DNA from 2 places in the Leucobacter sp. GX0328 genome. Region 1 is predicted to be linked to the other one. Evidence: predicted binding sites of a transcription regulator. Region 1 holds the regulator's gene; the other holds the start of a gene.
The links. The regulator LexA, encoded in region 1, represses DNA repair genes until DNA is damaged. The targets are predictions, from matches to a motif close to TCGAACANNTGTTCGA.
Positions count from the first base shown of each region.

Region 2: ACUYTF_RS07965 (phosphorylase family protein) is a predicted target of LexA. The motif match lies at 6,532-6,547, and genes of this name have one in related genera.

Region 1 is NZ_JBSGPC010000002.1:311,774-320,275, forward strand. Features, by position in the region: gene hemC (hydroxymethylbilane synthase) at 1-963, shown strand, start outside; gene ACUYTF_RS09645 (uroporphyrinogen-III synthase) at 960-1,775, shown strand; gene hemB (porphobilinogen synthase) at 1,772-2,749, shown strand; gene ACUYTF_RS09655 (glutamate-1-semialdehyde 2,1-aminomutase) at 2,746-4,083, shown strand; gene lexA (transcriptional repressor LexA) at 4,175-4,840, opposite strand; gene ACUYTF_RS09665 (hypothetical protein) at 5,100-5,492, shown strand; gene ACUYTF_RS09670 (histidinol-phosphate transaminase) at 5,511-6,593, shown strand; gene hisB (imidazoleglycerol-phosphate dehydratase HisB) at 6,676-7,284, shown strand; gene hisH (imidazole glycerol phosphate synthase subunit HisH) at 7,281-7,952, shown strand; gene priA (bifunctional 1-(5-phosphoribosyl)-5-((5-phosphoribosylamino)methylideneamino)imidazole-4-carboxamide isomerase/phosphoribosylanthranilate isomerase PriA) at 7,949-8,502, shown strand, end outside.
Region 2 is NZ_JBSGPC010000001.1:1,762,870-1,771,371, reverse strand. Features, by position in the region: gene ACUYTF_RS07990 (ABC transporter permease subunit) at 1-548, opposite strand, end outside; gene ACUYTF_RS07985 (extracellular solute-binding protein) at 747-1,994, opposite strand; gene ACUYTF_RS07980 (glycoside hydrolase family 13 protein) at 2,198-3,865, shown strand; gene ACUYTF_RS07975 (substrate-binding domain-containing protein) at 3,879-4,895, shown strand; gene ppgK (polyphosphate--glucose phosphotransferase) at 5,005-5,799, opposite strand; gene ACUYTF_RS07965 (phosphorylase family protein) at 5,870-6,460, opposite strand; gene ACUYTF_RS07960 (hypothetical protein) at 6,845-7,147, shown strand; gene ACUYTF_RS07955 (S-ribosylhomocysteine lyase) at 7,240-7,731, shown strand; gene ACUYTF_RS07950 (hypothetical protein) at 7,800-8,144, opposite strand; gene ACUYTF_RS07945 (amidohydrolase family protein) at 8,191-8,502, opposite strand, start outside.

The DNA of each region.
Region 1 (8,502 bases):
TCCGACGGCCCGCTGCCCGCCGCACCGGGGCTCCTCCGCGTCGGTACGCGGGGCAGCCGTCTCGCCGTATCGCAGACGACGACGGTCGCCCGCACCATCGCCGCGGCCACCGGCCTCGACGTCGCCCTCGTCATCATCACGACGAAGGGCGACATCTCGCGCGCCCCGCTCGCGCAGCTCGGCGGCACCGGGGTGTTCGTGAGCGCGCTCCGCGACGCGCTGCTCGCCGGGGCCTGCGACTTCGCGGTGCACTCGCTCAAGGATCTGCCGACGGGCCCGTGCCCCGGCATCGCGCTCGGCGCGATCCCGTCGCGCGCCGATGCGCGCGACGCGCTCTGCGCCGGGCCGGGCGGCACGCTCGCCGCGCTGCCCCCGGGAGCGCGGGTCGGCACGGGATCGCCGCGGCGCGCGGCCCAGGTGCTCGCGCGACGCCCCGACCTCGCAGTGCTCGATCTGCGCGGCAACGTCGACACCCGGCTCGGGCGCGTCGGCGTCGACCTCGACGCGGTCATCCTGGCGGCAGCGGGTCTCGATCGCATCGACCGGTCCGACGCGATCTCCGAGCGCTTCCCGCTCGACGAGGCGCCCACCGCCGCCGGCCAGGGCGCGCTCGCCGTCGAGGTGCGGGATGAGGACGCGGGCGCGCCCGCGATCGCCCGCGCGCTCTCCGCCCTCGACGACGCCGAGTCGCGCGCGACCGCCATCGCCGAGCGCACCATGCTCGCCGCGCTCGAGGCAGGCTGCGCGGCCCCTGTCGGCGCGACCGCGAAGGTCGACGCGGGCGCGCTGACCCTCAGCGCCGCGGTGTACCGCCTCGACGGCGCGTCGTCGCTGACGGCCTCGGCGCAGGCCCCGTGGTCGCCCACAGACGCGCAGGCTCCTGCCGAGCTCGGCCGATCGGTCGCGGCCGAGCTGCTGCAGCGCGGTGCCGCGGCCCTCGCCCCGCTCGGAGGCGCGAGATGACGCTCGCCGGCAGGGGGGTCCTGGTGCCGCGCGGCGGCGAGGCCGGCGAACGCTGGTCGGCAGCGATACGGCAGCGCGGCGGATGGCCGTACGTGGTGCCGCTCATCGAGACGGCGCCGCCCCTCGACCCCATCCCGTTCGAAGACGCCGTCGCCGCCTGGAACCGCGGAGGCTACGACTGGGTCGTCGTCACGAGCCCGCGCGGCGCCGAGGCCCTCGCGCGGGCGGGCGCGCAGGCGGCCGACGACCGCCCCATCGCAGCCGTCGGGCCGGCCACGGCCGCAGAGCTCCGTCGCCACGGCCTCACCGCGGCGCTCGTCCCGGCGGAGGAGTTCTCCGCCGCCGGGCTCGCGGAGCTTCTCCGCTCGGCGATCCCTGTCCCGGCGAAGCTGCTGCTGCCGCTCTCCGAGATCGCCGGCACCGAGCTCGAGACCGCGCTGCGCGACGCCGGCCACGACGTCGACCGCGTCGACGCCTACCGCACCCTGCCGACCGCCGACGACCCGGTCGCCGCCCATGCCGTCGCGGCGGGCAGCCCGGAGATCCTGCTCGCGAGCAGCGCCTCCGTCGCCCGGGAGATCGCGCGCCGATTCGCGCCCCTGCCCCCGGCCTCGTTCGTCGTCGCGATGGGGGAGCCGACCGCACGCGCCCTGCAGCGGTCGGGCATCGCCCCCGACGTCGTCGCCGCGCACCACACCATCGCCGCCATGCTCGACGCCGCGGAGCAGCTGCTCGCCGCGCGCATCACGGGCCCGGGCGCACCGCACCCCTCCGCCGAACCCACCACCGCGAACAGGAACACCGCACCATGACCCACGCACCCACCATCAGGCCGAGACGCATGCGGCGCACCCCCGCCCTGCGCAGGCTCGTGGCCGAGACCCGCCTGCACCCCGCCGAGCTGATCCTGCCGGCGTTCGTGCGCGAGGGCATCGCGAGCCCGCGCGAGATCCCGTCGATGCCCGGCACCTCGCAGCACACGCTCGATTCGCTGCGCCGGGCCGCAACGGAAGCGGCCGAGGCCGGTATCGGCGGCATCATGCTCTTCGGCATCCCCGAGAAGCGGGACGCCCTCGGTCGAGCCGCCGATGACCCCCAGGGCATCCTCAACGCGGCCGCCCGCGCCGTGACGGCCGAGGTCGGCGACGCGCTCGTCGTGCAGACCGACCTGTGCCTCGACGAGTTCACCGACCACGGGCACTGCGGCGTGCTCGACCCCGACGGCGGAGTCGACAACGACGCCACGCTCGAACGCTACCGCTCGATCGCCGTCGCGCAGGCCGACGCGGGCTCCGCGGTGCTCGGGCTCTCGGGCATGATGGACGGCCAGGTCGCCGCGGTGCGCGAGGCGCTCGACGGCGCGGGCCACGAGGAGACGGCCCTGCTCGCGTACTCCGCGAAGTACGCCTCGGCGTTCTACGGGCCGTTCCGCGATGCCGTCGAATCCCAGCTCGTCGGCGACCGCCGCGGCTACCAGCAGGATCCGGCGAATCGGCGCGAGGGTCTGCGCGAAGCGCGCCTCGATCTCGACGAGGGCGCGGATTTCGTGATGGTGAAGCCCGCGATGTCGTACCTCGACGTGCTCGCGGAGGTCGCCGCCGAGAGCCCGGTGCCCGTCTGGGCCTACCAGGTGTCGGGGGAGGCCGCGATGATCGAAGCGGCCGCCGCGAACGGCTGGCTCGATCGTCGCCGCGCGATCGAGGAATCGGTGCTGAGCATCAAACGCGCGGGGGCCGACGCCGTCCTCAGCTACTTCGCCGTCGAACTCGCGGGGTGGCTGCGATGAGCCGGGACGTCGCGTCGAGCGCCCGATTCGCCGAGCGGGCCGCGCGGGTCATCCCGGGCGGCGTGAACTCGCCCGTACGCGCCTTCGGCTCCGTCGGCGGCACTCCGCGCTTCCTCGTCTCGGGGGCCGGGCCGCTGGTCGTCGATGCAGACGGCAACGAGTACGTCGACCTGGTCGCGTCGTGGGGGCCGGCACTCCTCGGGCACGCCCACCCCGATGTGGTGGCCGCGGTGCAGCGCGCGGCGGCGCGCGGGCTCGGCTTCGGCGCATCGGCCCCCGAGGAGGCCGAACTCGCCGAGGAGATCGTGCGACGCGTTCCCGAAGTGGAGCGGGTGCGCCTCGTCTCGACCGGCACCGAGGCCACGATGACGGCGATCCGCCTCGCCCGCGGCGCGACGGGCAGGCCCCTGATCATCAAATTCGCCGGGCACTACCACGGGCACTCGGACGGGCTGCTGGCGGAAGCCGGGTCGGGGCTCGCGACGCTCGCGCTGCCGGGCTCCGCGGGCGTGACTGCCCAGACGGCCGCGCAGACGCTGGTGCTGCCCTACAACGACGTCGCCGTGCTCGAGGCCGCCTTCGCCGAGCACGGCGACCGCATCGCCGCGGTGATCTCGGAGGCCGCGGCGGCGAACATGGGTATCGTGCCGCCCGCCCCCGGCTTCACCGAGGCCATGATCCGCCTCGCGCACGCGCACGGCGCGCTCGTCATCCTCGACGAGGTGCTCACCGGTTTCCGCTCGGGCCCATCGGGGTACTGGGGCATCGAATCGGCGACGGTGGCGCCAGGGATCGCGCCCGACCTGTTCACCTTCGGCAAGGTGGTCGGCGGCGGCCTCCCGCTCGCGGCCCTCGGCGGTCGGGCCGAGCTCATGGATCTGCTCGCGCCCCTCGGGCCCGTCTACCAGGCCGGCACGCTGTCGGGCAACCCGGTGGCCGTCGCGGCGGGCCTCGCGACGCTGCGCCTCGCCGACGACGACGCCTACGCGCGTCTCGGCCGTGCCGCGGACGCGATCGCCGCGGGTCTGGCGAGCGCGCTCGATGCGGCCGGAGTGCCGCACCGGGTGCAGCGCGCGGGCACGCTGCTCGCGCCGGTGTTCGGCGACTTCCCGAGCGCCCCGCGCGACTACGCCCAGATGCGGTCTCAGGAGGCGTGGCGCTATCCGGCCTTCTTCCACGCCATGCTCGACCGCGGCGTGAATCTGCCGCCGAGCGCGTTCGAGGCGTGGTTCGCGACCGCTGCGCACGACGACGCGGCGATCGGGCGCATCCTCGACGCGCTCGCGCCCGCGGCCCGCGCCGCTGCGGAAGCGCAGCCGGAGGGCGGGGAGTAGGGTCACCGACCCCGGCCTTCCCGTCGGGCGAGGCCCCGGGTCGCGCGGCCGGAGACATCGCCCGACGCGCCGTGCAGGGGCCGAGGAGCGATCAGACCGAGCGGAATACCGCGACGACCTTGCCGAGCACCTCGGCGTAGTCGCCGAGGATCGGCTCGAACGCGCTATTGCGGGGGAGCAGCCAGGTATGGCCGTCCCGGCGGCGGAACACCTTCACCGTCGCCTCGCCGTCGAGCATCGCCGCGACGATGTCGCCGTTCTCGGCCTCGCGCTGCTGCCGGACGACCACGAAGTCGCCGTCGCAGATCGCGGCGTCGATCATGGAATCGCCGACCACCTTCAGCATGAACAGCTGCCCGTCGCCGACGAGCGACCGGGGCAGCGGTACGAGCTCTTCGACCTGCTGCTCGGCGGTGATCGGCACACCGGCGGCGATCTGACCGACGAGGGGCACGTACGCCGCCTCCTCCGCCTGCTGCGACGGCGCATCGGCGATGGCCGAGCTCGTGCTCGCGAGTTCGATGAGGATCTCGAGCGCGCGGGGCCGGTTCGGGTCGCGGCGGATATACCCCGCGAGCTCGAGGCGGCTCAACTGATGGGTCACGCTCGACAGCGACGAGAGGCCGACGGCGTCGCCGATCTCGCGCATGCTCGGCGGGTAGCCCTGGGACTCGACGGTGCGGCAGATGTACTCCAGGATCGCCTGCTGCTTCTCGCTCAGCCTGCGACCCTGCGGCGGCGTATCCGAGGTGCTCATCGCGATCCTTCCGTTGCGGGAATGCCTGCGCCGATCGACGGGACTGGCGGCGGGACCGTGAATGTCAGTGGGTGCTGTTTCAGTGATCCCGTTGCTTCGAAACCCTAGCGGCCCCGCTCGATCACTGGCAAACATATGTTCGAGTGTCGCGAAAGGCGATCGGAACACGTATTCGAAGAATCGTTGCGTTTTCGATCGTTCGAAGATATATTCGAAACAGATGTTCGCGTAGGCGGATGCACCAGGAAGGAACCCAGACATGAGCGCAGTGATCTCGCACGAGGCCCCCAAGCTCCGCCTGACCCGGCGCGGCCGGGTCGTGTTCGGTTCGTTCGCGACGGTGCTGGTGGCGGCGCTGCTGGCCTTCGTCGCGGCATTCGCGGCCCCCGAGGCGCAGGCGTCGAACGCCGCCGGCGATGCGGAGTTCCAGTACGTCGTGGTGCAGCCGGGCGCAACCCTCTGGTCGCTCGCGACCGAACTCGACCCGACGCAGGATCCGCGCGATCTCGTCGCCGAGATCGTGCAGCTCAACCAGCTCCAGGGGTCCGGCGTCCAGGCCGGCGAGGCGATCGCCGTGCCGCTGCGCTACGCGCACTCCGCCTCGGTCGTCTCCGGCGCCGAGCTCGGCTTCCCCGTGGACTCGGCGGAGTGAGCGCGGGTCGACCCTAGAATGGTGAGGGTGACCAGTCTCAGTGACCTCCCGCTCCGCAGCACGCTCGTCGGCAAGGCGCCGTACGGCGCCCCCCAGGATCCGGTGCCGATCAGCCTGAACGTCAATGAGAACACCCATCCGCTGCCGGAGGCCGTGGTCGCCGACATCGCCGAATCGCTCGCTCGAGCGGTCCGCTCGGTGAACCGCTACCCCGACCGCGAGTTCACCGAACTCCGCGATGCGCTCGCCGGGTACCTCGGTCACGGGCTGGCCTCGGAGCAGCTCTGGGCCGCGAACGGCTCGAACGAGGTGCTGCAGCAGATCCTCCAGGCCTTCGGCGGCCCGGGCCGGTCGCTGCTGAGCTTCACCCCGACCTATTCCATGTACCCCCTGCTCGCGTCGGGCACCGACACCGCCTGGGTGCCGATCGAGCGCCCCGAGGGGTATGCGCTGACGCCCGAGTTCGTGGCCGAGACTCTGCGCGAGCAACGGCCCGACATCGCGATCATCTGCGGCCCGAACAACCCGACCGGAACCCGCCTCGATATCGACACCGTGCGCGCCGCCTACGACGCCTTCGACGGCATGCTCATCGTCGACGAGGCGTACCGCGAGTTCGACGACCGCGGCGAGAGCGCCATCACGCTGCTGCCGGGGCGTCACCGACTGCTGGTGTCGCGCACCATGAGCAAGGCGTTCGCGTTCGCTGGGGTGCGGCTCGGCTACCTCGCCGCGGATCCTGCGGTGATCGACGCGCTGCGCCTCGTGCGTCTGCCCTACCACCTCTCGGCCCTGACGCAGGCGGCCGCCACCGCGGCGATCCGCCATTCGGGCGAGATGCTCGCCACGGTCGCCGACATCCGCGAGCAGCGCGAACGCCTCGCCGCGGCCCTCACCGAGTTCGGCTACCGCGTGCACCCGTCGGGCGCGAACTTCCTCCTCGTGGGCGGCTTCGACGACCCCGACGCGGTGTTCGAGACGCTGTTCTCCCAAGGCATCCTGATCCGCAACCTCGGCATCGACGGGCACCTGCGGCTCACGGTCGGCACCGAGACCGAGACGAGCGCGCTGATCGACGCGATCTCGCGGCTCGAACGGTAGTGCAGCCCTCCGGCGTTTCGATCCGGGTCCCGCGCTGCCGCTCCGAGGCATCGTCGCGCCCCGTCGCACTAGACTGTTGCCCATGACATCAGCTGCACGCACCGTCTCGATCGAGCGCTCGACCAGCGAGTCGCAGATCTCCCTCAGCATCGATCTCGACGGCACCGGAGTCTCGGATATCGACACCGGCGTCCCGTTCTTCGACCACATGCTGACGGCGTTCGCCAAGCATTCGCGCACCGACCTCGCGGTGCGCGCGCAGGGAGACGTGCATATCGACGTCCATCACACCGTCGAGGACACGGGCATCCTGCTCGGCCAGGCGATCCTCGAGGCGCTCGGCGACAAGCGCGGCATCATGCGGTACGGCGATGCGGCGGTGCCGCTCGACGAGTCGCTCGCGCAGGCCGTCGTCGATATCTCGGGCCGGCCGTACCTCGTGCACTCGGGCGAGCCCGCGGGCTTCGAATTCCACCTCATCGGCGGCCACTTCACCGGTTCGATGGTGCGCCACTTCTTCGAGGCCCTCGTGCTGAACGCGCGTCTCACGGTACACCTGAAGCTCGTCGAGGGGCGCGACCCGCACCACATCGCCGAGGCGGAGTTCAAGGCGTTCGCGCGCGCGTTCCGCACTGCGAAGTCCGTCGACCCCCTCGAGAGCGGCATTCCCTCCACGAAGGGCGCTCTGTGACCGGAGCACGCGTCGCCGTGCTCGATTACGGTTCGGGCAACGTCCACTCGGTGCTGAAGGCCCTCGCGAAGGCCGGTGCCGAGCCGCTCCTCACACGCGACCCGAAGGCCGTCGCCGAGGCGGACGGGCTGCTCGTTCCCGGCGTCGGCGCCTTCGACGCCGTGATCCGGCAGCTCCGCGAGGTGCGCGGCGACGAGCTCATCGACCGGCGGCTCGCCGGCGGGCGGCCGGTGCTCGGGATCTGCGTCGGGGAGCAGGTGATGTTCGAGCGCGGTATCGAGCGCGGGCGCGAATCGGACGGCCTCGGCCAGTGGCCCGGAACCGTGCGCGAACTCCGCGCCGAAGTGCTGCCCCACATGGGCTGGAGCACGGTGCAGGCCCCTGCGGGGTCGCGGCTCTTCGACGGCATCGCCGACGAGCGCTTCTACTTCGTGCACAGCAATGCGGCGACGGAGTGGACGATCGAGGGCCGCGGCGCGTCCGTGCGGCCGCTCGTCACCTGGGCCGAGCACGGCGAGAAGTTCATCGCCGCCGTCGAGAACGGCCCCCTCACCGCCACCCAGTTCCACCCCGAGAAATCAGGCGAAGCCGGTATCCGGCTGCTGCGCAACTGGATCTCGGGATTTCCGAATCGACGCGACTCGCTAAGGAGCGAACACACATCATGACTGAACTGGCCGAAGGCCCGAAGCTGCAGCTGCTGCCGGCCATCGATATGGTCGACGGCAAGGCCGTTCGCCTCACGCAGGGCGAGGCCGGCACCGAGAAGAACTACGGCAGCCCCGTCGACGCCGCTCTCGACTGGGTCGAGCAGGGCGCCGAGTGGATCCACCTCGTCGACCTCGACGCGGCGTTCGGCCGTGGGAGCAACGTGGCCGTCGCACGCAAGATCATCAAGCGCACGGGCGGCCGGGTGAACATCGAATTCTCGGGCGGCATCCGCGACGACGCGAGCCTCGAAGCCGCGCTCGAAATGGGGGCGCGGCGCGTGAACCTCGGTACGGCCGCTCTCGAGAACCCCGAATGGACGCATGCGGTGATCGCCCGCTACGGCGAGCAGATCGCGGTCGGACTCGACGTTCGCGGCGAGACCCTCGCCGCCCGCGGATGGACCGAGGACGGCGGCAACCTCTGGGACGTGCTCGCACGGCTCGAAGAAGCCGCGTGCCCGCGCTACGTCGTCACCGACGTCACGAAGGACGGCATGATGCGCGGCCC
Region 2 (8,502 bases), on a different contig from region 1:
TCGTTGACATCGGGTGAAACAGGCACCCTCAGTGCGAGAATCTCGTCCTGCTGCTTGATGACATCGCCGAGCTGCAGTTCGCTCCAACCATCCGGCGCGGCTTTCACAGGTTCGAGCGGGTCGTCGGAGGTGCCGAACGCGAGTCCGCCATCCGGCTCCGCGACGAGCAGCCCGAATTCAGCGCCCTGCTTGAAGACCTGCACGGTATATGCGGGCGAGTCGGGGAGACGCGCCTGAGAGGTGCTCACGATCTGCGCGATCGCATCGTCCTTGGTGCTGTTGTGCGCATCGCCCGCGTTCGTGAAGGCGATGAGCCCGGTATAAGCGATGACGAAGATCTGGAACACCGCAAGGAAGAAGAGTCCCGGGGTGAGGTACTTGCCCGGAAGCAACCCGGGTTTCAGATAGATGACGTTGACGAGGGCGACAGCGACGACGACCACGGCCAGTGATACCCATTGCTCGCCGGCGATGAGCAGATAGACCGCGAGCACCGCAACGGCGTCGATGATTCCGAGCAGCACGATCTTCGTCAGCAGCGCGACCATGGCTCCTGATGCACGGCTATGTCGTACGGAAGACGTCCCCCTTCGGGGTCGCGGGTTCGGTCGACGCCGTCCAGCGTCTGCGGGGGCTTCAATCATCGACTTGCACTTCCTCGTCGCGTCGCTCAATTATCTCTCGGAGGCCGCCGCAACGCCGCGGAGCGTCTGCACTGCCCGCCCGCGACGTTGCGACCGACACGCTCAATCCGCGAGTTTCGCCTCGATGTTCGAGGCCATCTTCGCCCAGATCTCGGCCGGGTCTCCGCCCTCGCCCTTGATGATCTGCAGCTCCGCATTGCCCCAATCGCTCCATACCGCTCCCATCTCCGGGATCGCAGGCATCGGGACTCCGGCCTGACCGATCTCGCCGAGCGCCGCGACATCCGGGTCGTCGGCAGCAGCGCGCTCGTAGGCCGAAATGAGCGCTGGGGGGCGCCCACCCAGATCGTAGAGGGCCAACTGCGCGTCTTCATCGCTCAGATAGTTGACTATGAAGTTGGTAGCGGCGAGAGTGTTCGTCGATTTGCTGGAGAGGAAGAAGGCATTGACGCCGATGAACGGCTTCGCTTCCTGACCGCCGGCCGAGGGCAGCGGGTCGATCGCATACTCGATGCCCGCCTCCTTGATCGCGGGAATGTTCCAGGGGCCGGTCAGATAGTAGGGCGATTCGCCCGCGATGAAGAACTCGCGCGCGCGATCCCCGTCGATGTTCGCGTTGAAGACGCCCGAACCGTTGGCCCCCTGCGTCGCGAGCCACCGGGCGAAGTCGGTGCCGGCCTCGTCGCCGATGACCAGCTTCGAAGCATCGTACGAACCATCGTCGTTCTGCGCGAAGACCGCGGCACCGAACGAAGTCTGCAGCGGGTACATGTGGTAGGGGTCGCCCTGCTCGGGGGAGAGCCCGACGAGCATCCGATACTTCGTGCCGGCCGCCTCGGCTGCTGCGATGACATCATCGTAGGTCGTCTTCGCGTCGGAGACGAGAGCCGTATTGCGCACGAGCGCGACGTTCTCGATGGAGTACGGCATGCCGTAGACCTTGCCGTCGTATGTCACCGCCTGGACCGAGGCATCGGCGAGCTCGCTCGAAACCTCGCCGAGTTCGATCGGGGCGACGACGCCCGCTGCGACATACGCGCCGAGTTTATCGTGCGGACTCACGATCACATCGGGGCCCTTCCCCGTCGGTACCTGACTGATGAAATCCTGATCGACGGTTTCGAAATCCTTGGTCACGATCTTCACGGGAACGCCGGTGTCCTCGGTGAAGCCCTTCGCGACGGTGTCGAGCGCGGGCTTGCGCTCGATATCGACCCAGACCGTGATCGGCGTGCCATCACCATCCGCCTGACCGTCGCTCGACCCTTCGTTCGCCGAACATCCCGTGAGCGCGATGGCGCCGGTGATCATGACGCCCAGGGCGATCCTTGCTGCGGTTCTCACCTTCATCGGTGCACCTCTTCTGAGTGGTTGGAGTGCGATCGGCCCGGAGCGGCCTGCTCGTCACAGACTTGCAAATGCAAGCGCTTACACAATTGCATGATCGCACGACATTCGCAAGTAGCACATTTCAGATTGCAGAAATGAACTGAACGATCATCTTTGTGCAAGCGCTTGCTAAAAGTGCCGCCCTATCTCTACAGTGAGCAACCATGAGCAATGAATGGTGGCGCAGTGCCGTGATCTATCAGGTGTACCCGAGATCGTTTGCCGACAAGAACGGAGACGGGGTCGGCGATCTCGCCGGGATCACCTCACAGCTCGACTCCCTTGCCGAACTCGGCATCGATGCGGTCTGGCTCAGCCCGTTCATGACGTCTCCGCAGAAAGATGCGGGCTACGATGTGTCGGACTACTGCGACATCGATCCGCTGTTCGGCACGCTCGCGGATTTCGACGACCTGCTCGCAGCCGCTCACGATCGCGGCATTCGCATCATCGTCGACCTCGTGCCGAACCACTCGTCCGACCAGCACCCGTGGTTCAAGGAAGCGATCGCAAGCGCGCCCGGCAGCCCGGAGCGCGCTCGCTACCACTTCCGCGACGGAAAAGGCGAGGACGGCTCCGAGCCCCCGAACAACTGGGGCTCCGTATTCGGTGGACCCGCATGGTCGCGCGTGACGGATTCAGACGGCTCGCCGGGCCAATGGTATCTCCACCTCTTCGATTCGACGCAGCCAGATTTCGACTGGACGAACCCCGAGGTCCGCCAGGAGTTCGAACGCATACTCAGGTTCTGGCTCGACCGCGGAGCCGACGGGTTCCGCGTCGACGTCGCACACGGGCTCATCAAGGCAGAAGGGCTGCCCGATTGGACTCCCCCAGCTGACGCCGGGAGCATGGGCGCAGGAAGCATCGAACCTGCCGAGCCGGCACCCTACTGGGCGCAGGACGGCGTCCATGAGATCTACCGCGAGTGGCGCAGGATCCTCGACAGCTACTCCGGAGCACGCGTCCTCGCTGCGGAGGCGTGGGTCGATCCGCTCGAACGCACCGCGCTCTGGGTGCGCAACGACGAAATGCATCAGGCCTTCAACTTCGCGTATCTCGAAGCCAAGTGGGATGCTCGCGCCCTGCGCGACGTGATCGATGCATCGCTGACGACGTTCGGCGCTGTCGGGGCTCCTGCCACTTGGGTGCTGTCGAATCATGACGTCGTGCGCCACGCCACAAGGCTCGCACTCACCGAAACGAATCTCCAAGGGCACGGGCTCGGCCCTCGCTCGACCGGGCTCGGGGACGAAGAAACGGGTCTCCGGCGCGCACGGGCCGCGACATCCCTGATGCTCGCACTCCCGGGTAGCGCCTACCTCTACCAGGGAGAAGAGCTCGGCCTCCCCGAAGCGATCGATATCCCCGACGAAGCGCGTCAGGATCCGACCTGGGTGCGGACAGGCGGCGAACGGTACGGCCGCGATGGGTGTCGCGTTCCGCTGCCGTGGCAGGCCGAAGCGCCGGCTGCAGGGTTCAGCCCGAACGGGGCGAGCTGGCTGCCGCAACCCGAGCACTGGGAGAACTTCGCCCGGGATGTGCAGCGCGAGGACCCCGATTCGACGCTGTCGCTCTATCGGTCTCTGCTCGCGACGCGCAGGGCCCACGAGCTCGGCGCAGGTGCACTTGTCTGGAACGACGCTGATGCAGCTGTCCTCGACTTCACGAACGGCGCTGTACGGGTCATCACGAACTTCGGAGAGCACCCCGTCCCGCTCCCCGCCGGCGAGGTCGCGCTGGTCAGCGCTCCCCTCTCTGACGACGGAGAACTTCCCCGCGACACGACAGCCTGGGTCATCCGCCCGGATGCGCGCGCACCCCGGCACTGACTAGGCTACGACTGTGACAGTAGTGGGCATCGCCGAGGTCGCGCGGCTCGCGGGCGTATCGACGGCCACCGTCTCGCGAGCCCTTTCCGGACGCGGCGCCGTCTCGGCGGCGGCGAAGCAGCGCGTCGAACGCGCTGCCGCCGAACTCGGTTATGTGGTCTCTTCCAATGCTTCGAGCCTCGCTAGCGGTCGCACCCGGAACGTCGGCGTGCTCATGCCCGTGCTCGACCGCTGGTACTTCACCACAGTGCTCGCCGGCGCGCAACAAGCACTGCTCCACGCGGGGTACGACGTCACGCTGTACAGCCTCGAAGGGGCGCATGGCGAACGCAGTCGGGTATTCGAGCATTTCCTCCTGCGGCAGCGCGTCGATGCCGTGATCGCCATCGCGCTCGAGCTCAGCCCCGAAGAGGTCGCGCGCCTCCACCAGATCGGCAAGCCACTGGTCGGCGTCGGCGGTCCGATGCCGGGGGCGCCCTCGCTCGCAGTCGACGATATCGCCATCGCACGGCTCGCGACCCAGCACCTCATCGCTCTCGGTCACGAGCGCATCGGCCACATCGGAGGCGGCCCCGAGTTCGATGCCGACTTCCATCTGCCGCTCCGTCGCCAGCAGGGATTCTCAGACGCTCTGGGAGACGCCAACCTCGCCCCGAACCCGGCGCTCGTGCGCGATGCTGATTTCACGATCGAGGGCGGATACCGGGCCGCGAAGCAGCTTCTGGGGCTGCCCTACCGCGAACGGCCGACGGCGATCTTCGCTGCATCCGACGAAATGGCCATCGGCGCGATACTCGCAGCGCGCGATCTCGGCCTCGACGTTCCCACCGATATATCTATCGTCGGAGTCGACGACTACGACCTCTCTGATTTCTTCGGACTGACCACGGTCGCTCAGTTCCCGCGCGAACAGGGAGCCCGGGCTGCTCAGCTGCTCCTCGACCAACTCGCGAACGGCTCGGCCCCGATCGATACCGCGCTTCCATTCGAGCTGCGCGTGCGTTCATCGACTACACGACCGCGCTCGTAGCACCCGCAGCGTCCGCCTGAACGAAGCCGGCATCGCACCGCTGTGCACCCCCGACTCGAACAGCATTCACCGGGCCCAAGCCGGGAGCTCGAGCCGATGCAGGGGCGGCCTACGTCGCAGCCTCTTGCGCGGCGAGCAGAGCGGCACCGACGATTCCGGCATTATTGCGCAGGCGGGCCGGAATAACCGGCACCGATACTCCTGCGAAGGGAAGGTATTCGTCTGCCGCTTTGCTGATGCTGCCGCCGAGTACGAATCGATCCGGATTCATGGTCGTCTCGAGGTGCTGGAGGTAGCGTTCCACGCGCGACGCCCACTCGGCCAGCGTGATCCCTTCCCGCTCGATCACCTTCGCTGCGGCGTGGCGCTCGATGATCGGATGGCCGTCGAACTCGATGTGCCCGAGCTCGAGGTTCGGGACGAGCGCGCCGTCGTAGATGAGCGCCGAACCGATACCGGTGCCGAACACCAGCACGAGCGTGGATCCGTCGAGGCCGGCGGCTTCTCCGAATACGACCTCAGCGAGACCGGCTGCGTCGGCATCGTTCACGACGCGGCAGTGCGCCCCTGCGGCCTCCGAGATCAATGCGGTGGCATCAGTACCGATCCAGCTCTTATCGACATTCGCTGCTGTACGCATGATTCCGCCGCGCACGACACCGGGCAGGGTCACTCCGACGGGAATGCGCGCCTCGGCCGAGATCAGATCGCCCGCGACGAGCTCGGCACGAATCGCCTCGACCATGATTCCCACCTCACGGGCAATATCCGCAGGCGTGCCGCCGATGGGGGTGGGCACCTTATGCCGGGACGTGAGCTTCTCACCGGTTTCCGTGTCGACTCCGGCCCCCTTGATTCCAGTGCCGCCGACGTCGAGTCCGATCGCAGGATGAATTTGCGCCATGATCTCAGATTTTACTGCACTTCTCTCGCCGCCACCGCAGCGGCGCCGCGTGTCACAAGCGCGCCCTGCATCAGGCCTCGCGCAGCCCCGCGTCCCAGAATTCGCGCAGCTGCACGCTCTTGCGGGCCGCGATCGCATCCCACTCGGCGTCGGTCGTCGAGCTGTCGGCGAAGTCCGACGGCACCTTGAAGATCTGCAGCGTCGCCCCGAACTTCGCGCACAGAGCCGCGTAGGCGTAACCCTCCATGTCGACGAGCGCCGCGCCGAGGCCCGCGATGCGGGTGCGCTGCTCGTCGTTCTTCACGAACTGGTCGCCGGTAGCCATGACGGCGGTGCGCACCTCGGGCAGCACGACCTCGCCCGAGGGCCGCAGCAGCGGCGACGGCAGCGAATAGTCGTGCTGCACGAGCCCCGTCACCTGGTACACGGTGTCGAGGTCGAGACGGGCGGCGCCGTCGCCGACGACGCCCGCAGTGCCGAGCACGACGACGCGCTCCACGCCGCCCTCGGCGAGCGCCGCCGCGAGCGAGACGGCGGCGTTGACCTTGCCGACGCCCGTCACGCAGTGCTCGACGTCGGCGAACGCCGTCGCCTCATCGGCGTGCGCGAACACCAGCAGGGTGCCGGTCTCCGTCACCTGCTGCGGTACCGACTGCGTCATATCGTTCTCCCCACCCCGACCCGCGGGCGTGCTCGCGCCGAACTATCGAGAACACCCGGCACTGGCTTTTATCGAAACAATGTTCTAAACTAGCATGCTGGGCACGAAACCGACCCGCGTTTTCCGCCCTCGAGCATCTCTCGCCATTCTCACGAGCAGCTGCCGGGGCGACGAAGAATCGACTCCCGCGACGGTCGCTCCGACCCCAGCGCGCATCTGAAATGCTGCGCGAATCGGCGCCTGAACGGCTCCGGCGGCAGAAGCGTCACGCACGCCCTGCACCGCCGGCCCGCCAGCGCCAGCGCCTCCGCGACCCCGCGAGATGCGCCCCACCCCACCGCTCGCCGGCGTCGTCGCCCCGAGCAGGTATCGAAAGGACACCCCATGACGACACCACCACGCATCAGATCCATAACCGCGCACGCGGGCATCGCCGCCCCGAGCCGCACGCCGTACCACTCGCTCGGCGACGGCGAGATGGTCATCCCCGACTGGGCGCAGCGCCGCTCGGTCTACCGGGCCTCGGGCCGCACGCTCTACCTCGTCGACACCGACAGCCTGGGCGCGGCCGAGGGCGACCTCACCCACCTGGACCGTTCGGGCTGGGAGGTGCAGGTCGCCGAGCACGCCGACGGGCACGGGGCGCGCATCGCGCTCACCCGTCGCGGCATCGCCCACGCGGCGTAGGCGCACCGATGATGCCCGGCCCTCCGGCCGCGCGCCGCCACACGGGGTAACACTCGTCGACGCGGCGCGCGGGCCGCCCCTACACTGGCGGCATGAGCGATGTCGAACTTGCCGAGGTCGAGAGCTTCTCCCTCGACCACACCCGCGTGCTGGCCCCCTACGTCCGCCTGATCGGCGTCGAACGCGGCCCGAGAGGCGACGCGATCTCGAACTACGACATCCGTCTCGTGCAGCCGAACGCCGCCGAGATTCCGACCGCGGGCCTGCACACGATCGAGCACACGATCGCCGGTCTGCTGCGCACCCGCTTCGACGGCCTCATCGACATCTCCCCCTTCGGCTGCCGCACCGGCTTCCACCTCATCGCGTGGGGCGAGCCGACCCCCGCCGAGGTCGCCGCCGCCATCAAGAGCTCCCTCGAAGACATCGCCGAGCGCGTCACCTGGGCAGACGTGCCCGGCACGACCGCCGAGAGCTGCGGCAACTACCGCGACCACAGCCTGCACTCGGCCCGCGAATGGGCGCGCACCGTGCTCGAGCAGGGCATCAGCCTCGACGCGTTCGACCGGTCTCAGCTCGCCTGAGGCCGGGCCGTCGCAGGCGCCGAGACGCAGCGGCTCCCTCCAGGGATCGCCGAGCGCCCGACGCCGCTTCAGTCCGCTTCGAAGATGCGCGGGGAACGGCCGTGGCGGCGTTCGTAGTCGGCGATCAGTTCGAACTCCTCGACCGCCTGCCCCCGGTGCAGGCGCTCGAGATAGGGCAGCAGCCACTCCCCTTTCGCGTTCACGAAGTGCTCCGCCCATTCGGGCGATAGCGCCTCGTCGAGCGAGAGGCACGATCCATGTGCCCCGTGGGCGTCGCCCTCCGAGACGCCCACTCTCACCGGTAACGGCACGATGCTGAGGTCGACCGAGTACGGATGCACGTACAGGGCATCGGGGTCGCGCACGAGACGGTTCGACGCGAGCTTCAGATACCGGCGCATCTGCGTCCCCACGCTCGTCTTCGTGCGCGCTCGGGCCTGCCGGGACGGAGCATCGCCCTCACCCGGCCGACGCGTTCAGGCGGGTGCGCGCTTCTCGAGCGCGGGCGCGCACGGCGTCGGCATCGAGCACGAGGTGGCGGCCGTCGGCGTACACGTGCCGTCCGCCGATGAACACGTGTCGCACGTCGGCGCCGGTCGCGGCGAAGCCGAGATGCGCGACGAGTGCTTCGGGCACGGCTGCGAGGTCGAGCGGCGCCGCAGCTGTGCCGGTGACGTCGAGCGCGATGACGTCTGCGAGGCGGCCTGCTTCGAGGGCGCCGGAGTCGGGGAAGCCGATCGCTTCGGCGCCCCTCCGCGTCGCGATGTCGAG